Regions from separate parts of the Viridibacillus sp. d25.2 genome, predicted to be linked through region 4. Evidence: riboswitches for the same ligand, from Rfam matches in the RefSeq annotation. Region 4 holds a riboswitch; each other region holds the start of a gene.
The links. A riboswitch is a leader RNA that binds a small molecule or an ion and turns the genes downstream of it on or off. The one in region 4 is predicted to bind S-adenosylmethionine.

Region 1 (2,206 bases), 1.5 Mb from region 4:
AACATGAGGAAAAAGGGAAGTTTGATTTTAGGTATTCTCTTCCTAGTAATCGGTTTAGTATTTATTTTCTATCGACCTATCATGGGTTATTTCATCTCGAATATGTCAAAAGCAACGATTGAACAACAAGACATAGAGATGGCTATGAAAAATCCAGATACGTCATTTGATTTTGAGCAAGTAGCTGATTTAAATGTCAAAGATGTTGTAAAGGCACAATTCAATCAAAAGAAACTAAATGCCATTGGAGCTATTAGTGTACCTCAAGTGAATATGCGATTGCCCGTTTTATATGGTGTGTCGAATACAAACCTAGCAGTTGGTGCAGGTACGATGAAACCAGATCAAAAGATGGGGAAGGCTAACTATGCGCTAGCTGGACATAATATGAATAATGGGAAGGCACTTTTTAGCCCTCTTACAAATGCAGAGGAAGGTATGCAAGTTTATTTGACTGACTTTAAAAAAATCTATGAATATAAAATTGAAAAAATGCATATTGTACAACCGGAGCAAATTGATGTTATTGATGATACAAATGACAAAATGATCACTCTTGTCACATGTAATTATGATGGCTCTAAACGCATGATCATTCAAGGTAAACTGGTTGAAACGAAGGATTATGATAAAGCAGAAAGTAATGAAATTTTTGCAAATAAATAGCAATGAAAGAAAGATCAATCTTTTAATATTAGGTCTTCAAAAGTCCTCTTTTTTTGTTTTGAAGCTAATATATACGTATAATACTGATTTTTTCTACAATTGCGAAAATCCACTTGACGATATTCATTTCAAGGGTTATGATTCTTTTAATTATTCTAACAATTAAATAAATATTTCTTATCAAGAGAAGCTGAGGGACTGGCCCTTTGAAGCTTCAGCAACCAGCCATTTGGTCAGGTGCTAACTCCAGCGGATTTACTGATTGTCCGAAAAGATAAGAAGGAGCGAACATCGTTATCGTCAAGCCTTCTTATTTATAAGAAGGCTTTTTTATGTAGAAAGGAAGAGATTTTAATGGGATTACTTGAAAAACTGCAAACACAAGTTTTAACGGCTGACGGTGCGATGGGCACTCTATTATATTCTTACGGAATCGATTATTGTTATGAGGAATTGAATATCACTAAACCTGAAGTGATTGAAAATATTCACCAACAATATATTAAAGCTGGCGCTGACATTATTCAGACTAATACATATACAGCGAATGCCATTAAATTAGAACGTTATGGTTTAGAGAGTTCAGTAAAAGAGTTTAATGAATCGGCAATCGCAATTGCAAAACGTGCTGCGGCACCTGGAGGACAATTCGTCTTAGGGACAATTGGTGGTATTCGCGGTATTCGTAAAAGTGAAGCGACACTAGATGAGATTATAGCTGCACTTGATGAGCAGGTTGGGTATCTACTATCGGGTAATCCAGACGGTTTATTACTTGAGACATACTATGATTTTGAAGAGCTTTCATCAGTAGTGAAGCATTTGCGCAAAGTAACAGATATACCAATCATCTCGCAAGTATCCATGCACGAGCCAGGAATTTTACAAAATGGCTTACTATTAAATGATGCACTACACCAATTAGAAGCTTTGGGTGCAGATATTATTGGAGTAAACTGCCGTTTAGGCCCCCACCATACAATCCAAGCGTTTGAAGATGTTGAATTACCATCAAAGGCACTCTTATCTGCGTATCCAAATGCAAGTCTACTAGATGTAGAAGATGGCAAAATTGTTTATGAATCAGAGGCTGATTATTTTGGTCGTGCAGGTGTTTTACTACGTGACCAAGGTGTTCGCTTAATCGGTGGGTGCTGTGGTACGACGCCGAAGCATATTGAAGCGGTTAAAAAACGTATTGCTGACCTACCACCAATTGAAAATAAAATTGTAAAAAAGAAAAAAGTAATTGAGATTAAAGAGGCGACACCAGATCATCATGTGCCACTTCATGAAAAGGCGAAAAAGGAACGTACAATTATCGTAGAGCTTGATACACCTCGCCATCTTGATACTGCTGCCTTTATAGAAGGTGCGCAAATACTCAATGCAACAGGGGTTGATGCTGTCACTATGGCTGATAATTCGTTAGCATCACCTCGTATTAGCAACATGGCAATGGGCTCTATTTTGAAAATGCAAAATAATATTCGTTCCCTCGCCCATATTACTTGTCGTGATCGTAATCTAATCGGCTTAC
Region 2 (2,206 bases), 600 kb from region 4:
CGTCTATAACAATAAAGGAGAGCTTGTTAGCGAATATGACAAAGCACATCTTTTCCGTTTAATGGACGAGCATTTGTATTTATCCGCTGGTGATAAGCAAAATAACTTTGAGTTGGGTGATATTCCAGCCGCTGGTGTTATTTGCTACGATATTCGTTTCCCAGAGTGGTTACGTCTACACGCGTTAAACGGAGCTAAAGTAATTTTTGTTTCTGCACAATGGCCAACACCGCGTATCGATCATTGGAAAACCTTATTACAAGCACGTGCAATTGAAAGCCAATGTTTTGTTATTGCAGTAAATCGAATTAGCCATAAAAAACAGAATTTCAACGGTCAGTCAATGGTTATTGAACCTTGGGGTGAAGTATTATGGACTGGTGGAGAAGATGAAGAAATGGCGATTATCGATGTTGATTTCTCTATAGTTGACGAAATTCGCCAACGAATCCCAGTGTATGATGATCGACGACCTGAATTATATAAAGATATTTCGAAATAATACAAAATTTCTAAAAAGTGTTTGACAACTAGAATATTACACAGTAATATTTAGTTCATAACTTACAAACGAATATTGAACTTTATCTAGAGAGACCGAGGGATAGGCCCTATGACGTCCGGCAACCCCCTGAAAAGGGAAGGTGCCAATTCCTACAGAATGAGTACATTCTGGAAGATAAATCGCCAATTTACATTTACGATACTTCTTTCAGAAAATTGAAAGAAGTATTTTTTAATAGAGTAAATACCAAGTAATTCTATAGAAGTTACATAATATAAACAGATTTGAGGGATGCAGTATGCTCGATATTCAGAATCTTATGAAAGTATATAAAACAAAAAAAGGTAAAGTAACGGGCGTGGAGAACGTATCACTGAAAATCAACAAAGGTGAAGTCTTCGGTATCGTAGGCTACTCTGGAGCAGGGAAAAGCTCACTTCTACGTTGTATCAATTTATTAGAGCGACCAACGAGTGGCAGTATCGTTGTAAATGGTCAAGACTTAACGAAGCTAAAAGGTGAGCAACTTCGAAAAGCTCGTTTGAAAATTGGTATGATTTTTCAACATTTTTACTTAATCAGTCAAAAAACTGTCGGGGAGAACATCGAATTTTCTTTAAAAGCAGCAGCTACACCGCCGGCACATATTAAAGCTCGTGTAAAAGAATTGCTAGAAATGGTTGGTTTAGCTGAGAAAATCGATGTCTATCCAGCACAATTAAGTGGCGGTCAAAAGCAACGTGTCGGTATCGCTCGAGCACTTGCAAATAACCCATCTATACTACTTTGTGATGAAGCAACTTCAGCACTTGATCCAAAAACGACAGTTTCCATTTTACGATTACTGAAGAAAATCAACCGTGAGCTTGATATTACAATCGTCTTGATTACTCATGAAATGGATGTTGTTAAAGAAATTTGTGATCGCATGGTTGTTATGCAAGATGGGAAAGTCATTGAAGAGGGTGCTGTCTATGACATTTTTGCAAATCCAGTTGAGCCTTTAACCCAAGAGTTTATCAGTAGTGTTGTATCATTTGAACTTCCGCCAACAATTCTTAATGGTGTCAAAGGGAAGATGGTTAAAGTGCTATTCAAAGGGGATGTCGCTGGTGAGGGAGTCATCTCAGATATGATTCAAAACTTCGATGTACACGGGAATTTCCTGCACGGTACTATTGAGTATATTCAAGAAAAACCGCTTGGCATTTTCCTAATGGAGCTACAAGGTCATCCGGATAATGTGAAGAGAGCCATTTCTTATTTGGAAGGGCGCGGTGCGCTTGTGGAGGTGATTAACGATGTTATTTGATTTCGAACATTTCCTTAGCATGCTTCCAGATATATGGAAAGCATTTGGTGAAACATTACTCATGGTTGGTATTTCACTTAGCATTTCGCTAATCATCGGGTTACCATTAGGTATTATTTTATTTGTTACAAGCAAAGGTTTATCTTTACGAAACCGTTTTTTAAATGGCATTCTAGGATTTATCGTCAATCTTGTTCGTTCCATTCCTTATATCATTCTATTAGTAGCGTTGTTCCCACTAACCAAAATATTAGTTGGGGATACTATTGGGCCAGTAGCTGCGAGTGTTTCATTATCTGTAGCAGCAATCCCATTTTTCGCGAGACTTGTTGAAACGTCTATGCGTGAAATTGATAAAGGTGTCATCGAAGCATCAATTGCAGTCGGTG
Region 3 (2,206 bases), 690 kb from region 4:
ATGATGCGTATTAAAAGGAATCGAATTAGGTCAACTACAAATTAAAAACCTCTGAAACTAGATGTCCCTAATTTCAGAGGTTCTTTTATTACTTCCAATTAAATCCTTTTTGTGCCAAAAATTCATTAATATGTGGTCGGCGTTGCTCTATTAAGAAGTCAGCCATTTGTTTTGTCCAGGTAGCCATTTTACGATTTGATCCACGACTAGCGTAGTAAGCTTCCATTGTTGCATCATATTCATCTAGCAATGTGTCATATTGTTCTACATCATAATTATTTTCATGTAGTACAGCTTCTACTGGTAAACGGGGTTTTGTTTCATTTCGCTTCGTAGGTACACCGATTGTCATAGCAAACAAGGGGAAAACGTATTCTGGAAGCCCGAATAATTCGCTTATTTCATTTGGATTATTACGCGCTCCACCAATATAACAAATACCATAGCCTTGGTCTTCAGCAGCAATAACGAAGTTTTGAGCGAAAAGTGCAACATCTGCAACACCTACAAGTACGTTTTCCGCAGAGTCAGCAATAATTTCTATACCATTTTTTTGACCAGCAACTTGCAGTCGTTTAAAATCTACACAAAATAAAAACGAAGCACCTGCTGTTCCAAATTGGAACTCATTATTTGAAAGTTCTCCAAGTTTTTTCTTCTTATCTTCATCCGTAACCCAAATGACGCTGTATGCTTGTACGAAATGCGAGCTTGCCGCCATTTGTGCTGTTTCAATTAAATCGATAACGACTTCTTTAGGAATAATTTCTCCTGTATATTTGCGTACAGAAGAGTGACTACGTAGTAATTCTTTTACCATAATTCGAAACCCCTTTGTGAAATAAAAATATTTACTTTCTTTAGGCTACCATAATTTAAAGTCTACTTAAATTAATTTCATATGAGTAAACAGAGTATCTATTAAAATAATTTTCAGAAAAAACAAATAAAAGTATTGACATCAGTTTGATATATCTTCTATACTTGTCAACAAGATGGAACTGAATCAAATACTCTTATCAAGAGCGGCGGAGGGATAGGCCCTGCGATGCCCAGCAACCGGTGAGTGATGAACTCACAATGGTGCTAATTCCTACAGATTTTTAATCGGATCTGACAGATAAGGGGAGGAAAAATTGCGTATGCAACCCTCTTCTTAGCGAAGAGGGTTTTTGTTTTTCCATAAAATCCTCATCACACCTCCGATTTGCCATCTTAAAAAAACATTTAGGAGGAATAAATGATGACTAACTTACGTCCAGAAACTTTATTATTACACGGTGGCCAAGTAGCAGATCCAACAACAGGTGCACGTGCAGTACCAATTTATCGTACAACTGCTTACGCTTTTAATAGTACGGAGCATGCTCAAAAACTATTTGCGCTTGAAGAACCCGGTAATATTTATTCTCGTATTATGAACCCAACTGTCGATGTATTCGAAAAACGCGTTGCACTTTTAGAAGGTGGAACAGCAGCAGTAGCACTATCTTCAGGAATGGCTGCTATTTCATTTTCAATTTTAAATATTGCTCGTGCTGGAGATCATATCGTTGCTTCGGGTAGTTTATATGGCGGTACATATAATTTATTAGCCAATACTTTACCGCGCTATGGCATTACAGCTTCATTTGTAGATGAAAGAGATCCTGAAAATTTCCGTTCAGCAATTCAAAAAAATACAAAAGCGATTTATGTGGAAACAATCGGTAATCCAAGTTTAACTGTAGTAGATATTGAAGCCTTGGCAAATATCGCGCATGAAAATGAGATTCCATTAATTGTTGATAATACATTCCCATCACCATATGGTTCAAATCCAATCGAGTTCGGAGCAGATATTGTAGTACACTCTGCAACAAAATGGATTGGTGGACACGGTACAGTTATCGGTGGAGTCGCTGTTGATGCTGGAAAATTTGGTTGGACACAAGGGAAATTCCCTGACTATACTGAGCCAGATGCATCTTATCATGGTATTCGCTATGGTGTTGATGCTGCAAGTGCTGCATTCGCAACTCGTCTGCGCGTTCAATTACTACGTGATTTTGGTCCAACATTAAGTCCTGACAATGCATTCCAATTAATTCAAGGTCTTGAAACGCTACATTTACGTGTACCACGTCACAATGAAAATGCACAAAAAGTTGCAGAATATCTACGTAGTCACGAAAATGTAGAGTGGGTTAGCTTCAATGGCTTTGAA
Region 4 (2,206 bases):
CAGATTGAAGTATTAAAAAAGTACGCAGAGTTGGAGAGGAAGTGGTCTCAAGAGTCGTAGTTCAATTAGTGGAGGAGTTAAAAGGAAGAATGTCAATTGGTGAAATCTGTCTTCATTTAGGAGTTGCCCGTTCGTCTTACTATCGTTGGAAAGCAAAAGTTCATACGCAAACACCAAAGGAGCTTCGAGACCAACAAATTGGTAACTTGTGCAAGCTACACAAATTTAGATACGGTTATCGAAAAATCACAAAATCATTAACAGGTATTAGTGAGAAAACAGTGCAACGTGTGATGCAAAAATATAACTGGCAGTGCCGTGTAAAAGTAAAGAAACGTAAACGTACGGGCCAACCAGCTTACATCGCTCCCAATTTATTAGCCCGCAATTTTAGTGCAACAAAACCATTAGAGAAGCTCGTAACAGATATTACCTACTTGCCTTTTGGACAAACCATGATGTATCTTTCAAGTATATTAGATCTGTTTAATGGCGAGATTATTGCACAAACTATTGGGTCTAAGCAAGATACAGCCTTTGTTTTAGATACGCTCAATCAATTACCTAATTTACCAGAGGGCTGCATTCTGCATAGTGATCAAGGATCTGTATATACATCTTATGTATATCAAAAAACAATCAAAGAAAAGGGAATTACCATGAGCATGTCTTGTAAAGGCACGCCCGTTGATAATTCCCCAATCGAAACGTTTCACTCCTCGCTAAAGTCTGAAACGTTCTACCTCGACGAAATTTACCGCACGACAAATACGCGCGTAATAAATATGGTCGAAGAATACATTTATTATTATAACAATATCCGGATTAAAACGAAATTAAACAGCCAGTCGCCGGTACAATATCGTCAACTGGCTGCAAAATAAGGTGTTTTCTTATTGTCTCAAAAATGATACTCAGTGCCTTTCTCTCATGCTAGTTTTTTTTATGTTCAAAATTCTAATTCGAATTAAGAGGATATTTTTCATGGAAATAAAATAATTGGGAAAAAATGTTGCTAAATTATAGAAAATGTTTTAAAATCAATTAAACCAATGAGTTAACTAGGAATATTAAATAGATTTCTTATCTAGAGAAACTGAGGGAATTGGCCCACTGAAGTTTCAGCAACCCCTATTGTTTAGGAAGGTGCTAAATCCAACATGATTGCATGAAATCATGAAAGATAAGAGTTGAATTAGCTCCCCCCTCAACTCTCTTTCTAAATTATGTAGAAAGAGAGTTTTTATTAGAAGTCGTTTATTCCGCAATTGGTTAATAAAAAACGAGAGAGGTTTTAAAGATGGTACAAAGAATTGATGGAAAACAAGAGAAGTTTGTATTGAATGGAGCGACACAAGTAGGAAGTGTCATTTTAAAAGTAAAGGATCTGGAGCGTCAAATTGCATTTTACGAAAATGTAGTTGGTCTTGATGTATTAGAGAGAAATATACAACATGCTAAGTTTGGTGGAAAAGGTAGTAACACAGTTATTTTTGAATTAGAAAAAACAGCAGAAAAATTACAACCAGCTAAAAGTACAGGTTTATTCCATACAGCATTTTTATTACCAAGTAGAGAAGCGTTTGCAACGAAATTTTTTGAAATTCTGCGAAATAAGGAAACGATTGATAGTCCAGTAGAACAGGCTTCACGTTTTCCGCACTTTGAACGCTTTATCCCGATTGCTAGATTAGATAGTGCAAGTGATCACGGATATAGTGAGGCGTTTTATCTGTATGATATTGAAGGAAATGGTATTGAGATATATGCTGATCGTAATCGTGAAGATTGGGATAAGTATCCAGGTGGTAGTAATCCACTTAACTTTAAAGAATTAGCTCCGTTAGCTGATTTTGAAACAGATGGTAAATTACCAACAGAAACAATTGTTGGCCATGTCCATTTGCGAGTGGCGAATATAGAGGAATCGGTAGATTTCTACGTCAATACATTAGGTTTTGAGGAACAGGTAATTATTGATACAGCATTCTTTATTTCGACAGGTGGCTATCATCATCATATTGCAGGAAATGTATGGTCGGGTGAGGAACTTCAAAAGGCGGAAAAGAATGAATCAGGATTGAAAGAAGTAAGGTTTAAATTACCGACCACAGAAGATTTTGAAACAGCAAAAAAATATATTAAACAACAAATACAAATTCAAGATTTGGGAAATGAGTTTGCGGTAGAAGACCCAAGTGGTAAT

Region 1: another riboswitch for S-adenosylmethionine. It lies ahead of ACZLO7_RS03125 (bifunctional homocysteine S-methyltransferase/methylenetetrahydrofolate reductase); the one in region 4 lies ahead of ACZLO7_RS17710 (VOC family protein).
Region 2: another riboswitch for S-adenosylmethionine. It lies ahead of ACZLO7_RS20525 (methionine ABC transporter ATP-binding protein); the one in region 4 lies ahead of ACZLO7_RS17710 (VOC family protein).
Region 3: another riboswitch for S-adenosylmethionine. It lies ahead of ACZLO7_RS20890 (O-acetylhomoserine aminocarboxypropyltransferase/cysteine synthase family protein); the one in region 4 lies ahead of ACZLO7_RS17710 (VOC family protein).

The regions. Positions count from the first base shown of each region.
Region 1 covers NZ_CM196652.1:617,726-619,931, forward strand. The annotation lists gene ACZLO7_RS03120 (class A sortase) at 4-666, shown strand; SAM riboswitch class I at 841-947, shown strand; gene ACZLO7_RS03125 (bifunctional homocysteine S-methyltransferase/methylenetetrahydrofolate reductase) at 1,021-2,206, shown strand, end outside.
Region 2 covers NZ_CM196652.1:4,187,687-4,189,892, reverse strand. The annotation lists gene ACZLO7_RS20530 (carbon-nitrogen family hydrolase) at 1-502, shown strand, start outside; SAM riboswitch class I at 582-686, shown strand; gene ACZLO7_RS20525 (methionine ABC transporter ATP-binding protein) at 804-1,817, shown strand; gene ACZLO7_RS20520 (methionine ABC transporter permease) at 1,807-2,206, shown strand, end outside.
Region 3 covers NZ_CM196652.1:4,272,175-4,274,380, reverse strand. The annotation lists gene ACZLO7_RS20895 (NADPH-dependent oxidoreductase) at 89-820, opposite strand; SAM riboswitch class I at 1,014-1,127, shown strand; gene ACZLO7_RS20890 (O-acetylhomoserine aminocarboxypropyltransferase/cysteine synthase family protein) at 1,244-2,206, shown strand, end outside.
Region 4 covers NZ_CM196652.1:3,584,934-3,587,139, reverse strand. The annotation lists one part of gene ACZLO7_RS17715 (IS3 family transposase) at 1-13, shown strand, start outside; one part of gene ACZLO7_RS17715 (IS3 family transposase) at 13-884, shown strand; SAM riboswitch class I at 1,081-1,190, shown strand; gene ACZLO7_RS17710 (VOC family protein) at 1,301-2,206, shown strand, end outside.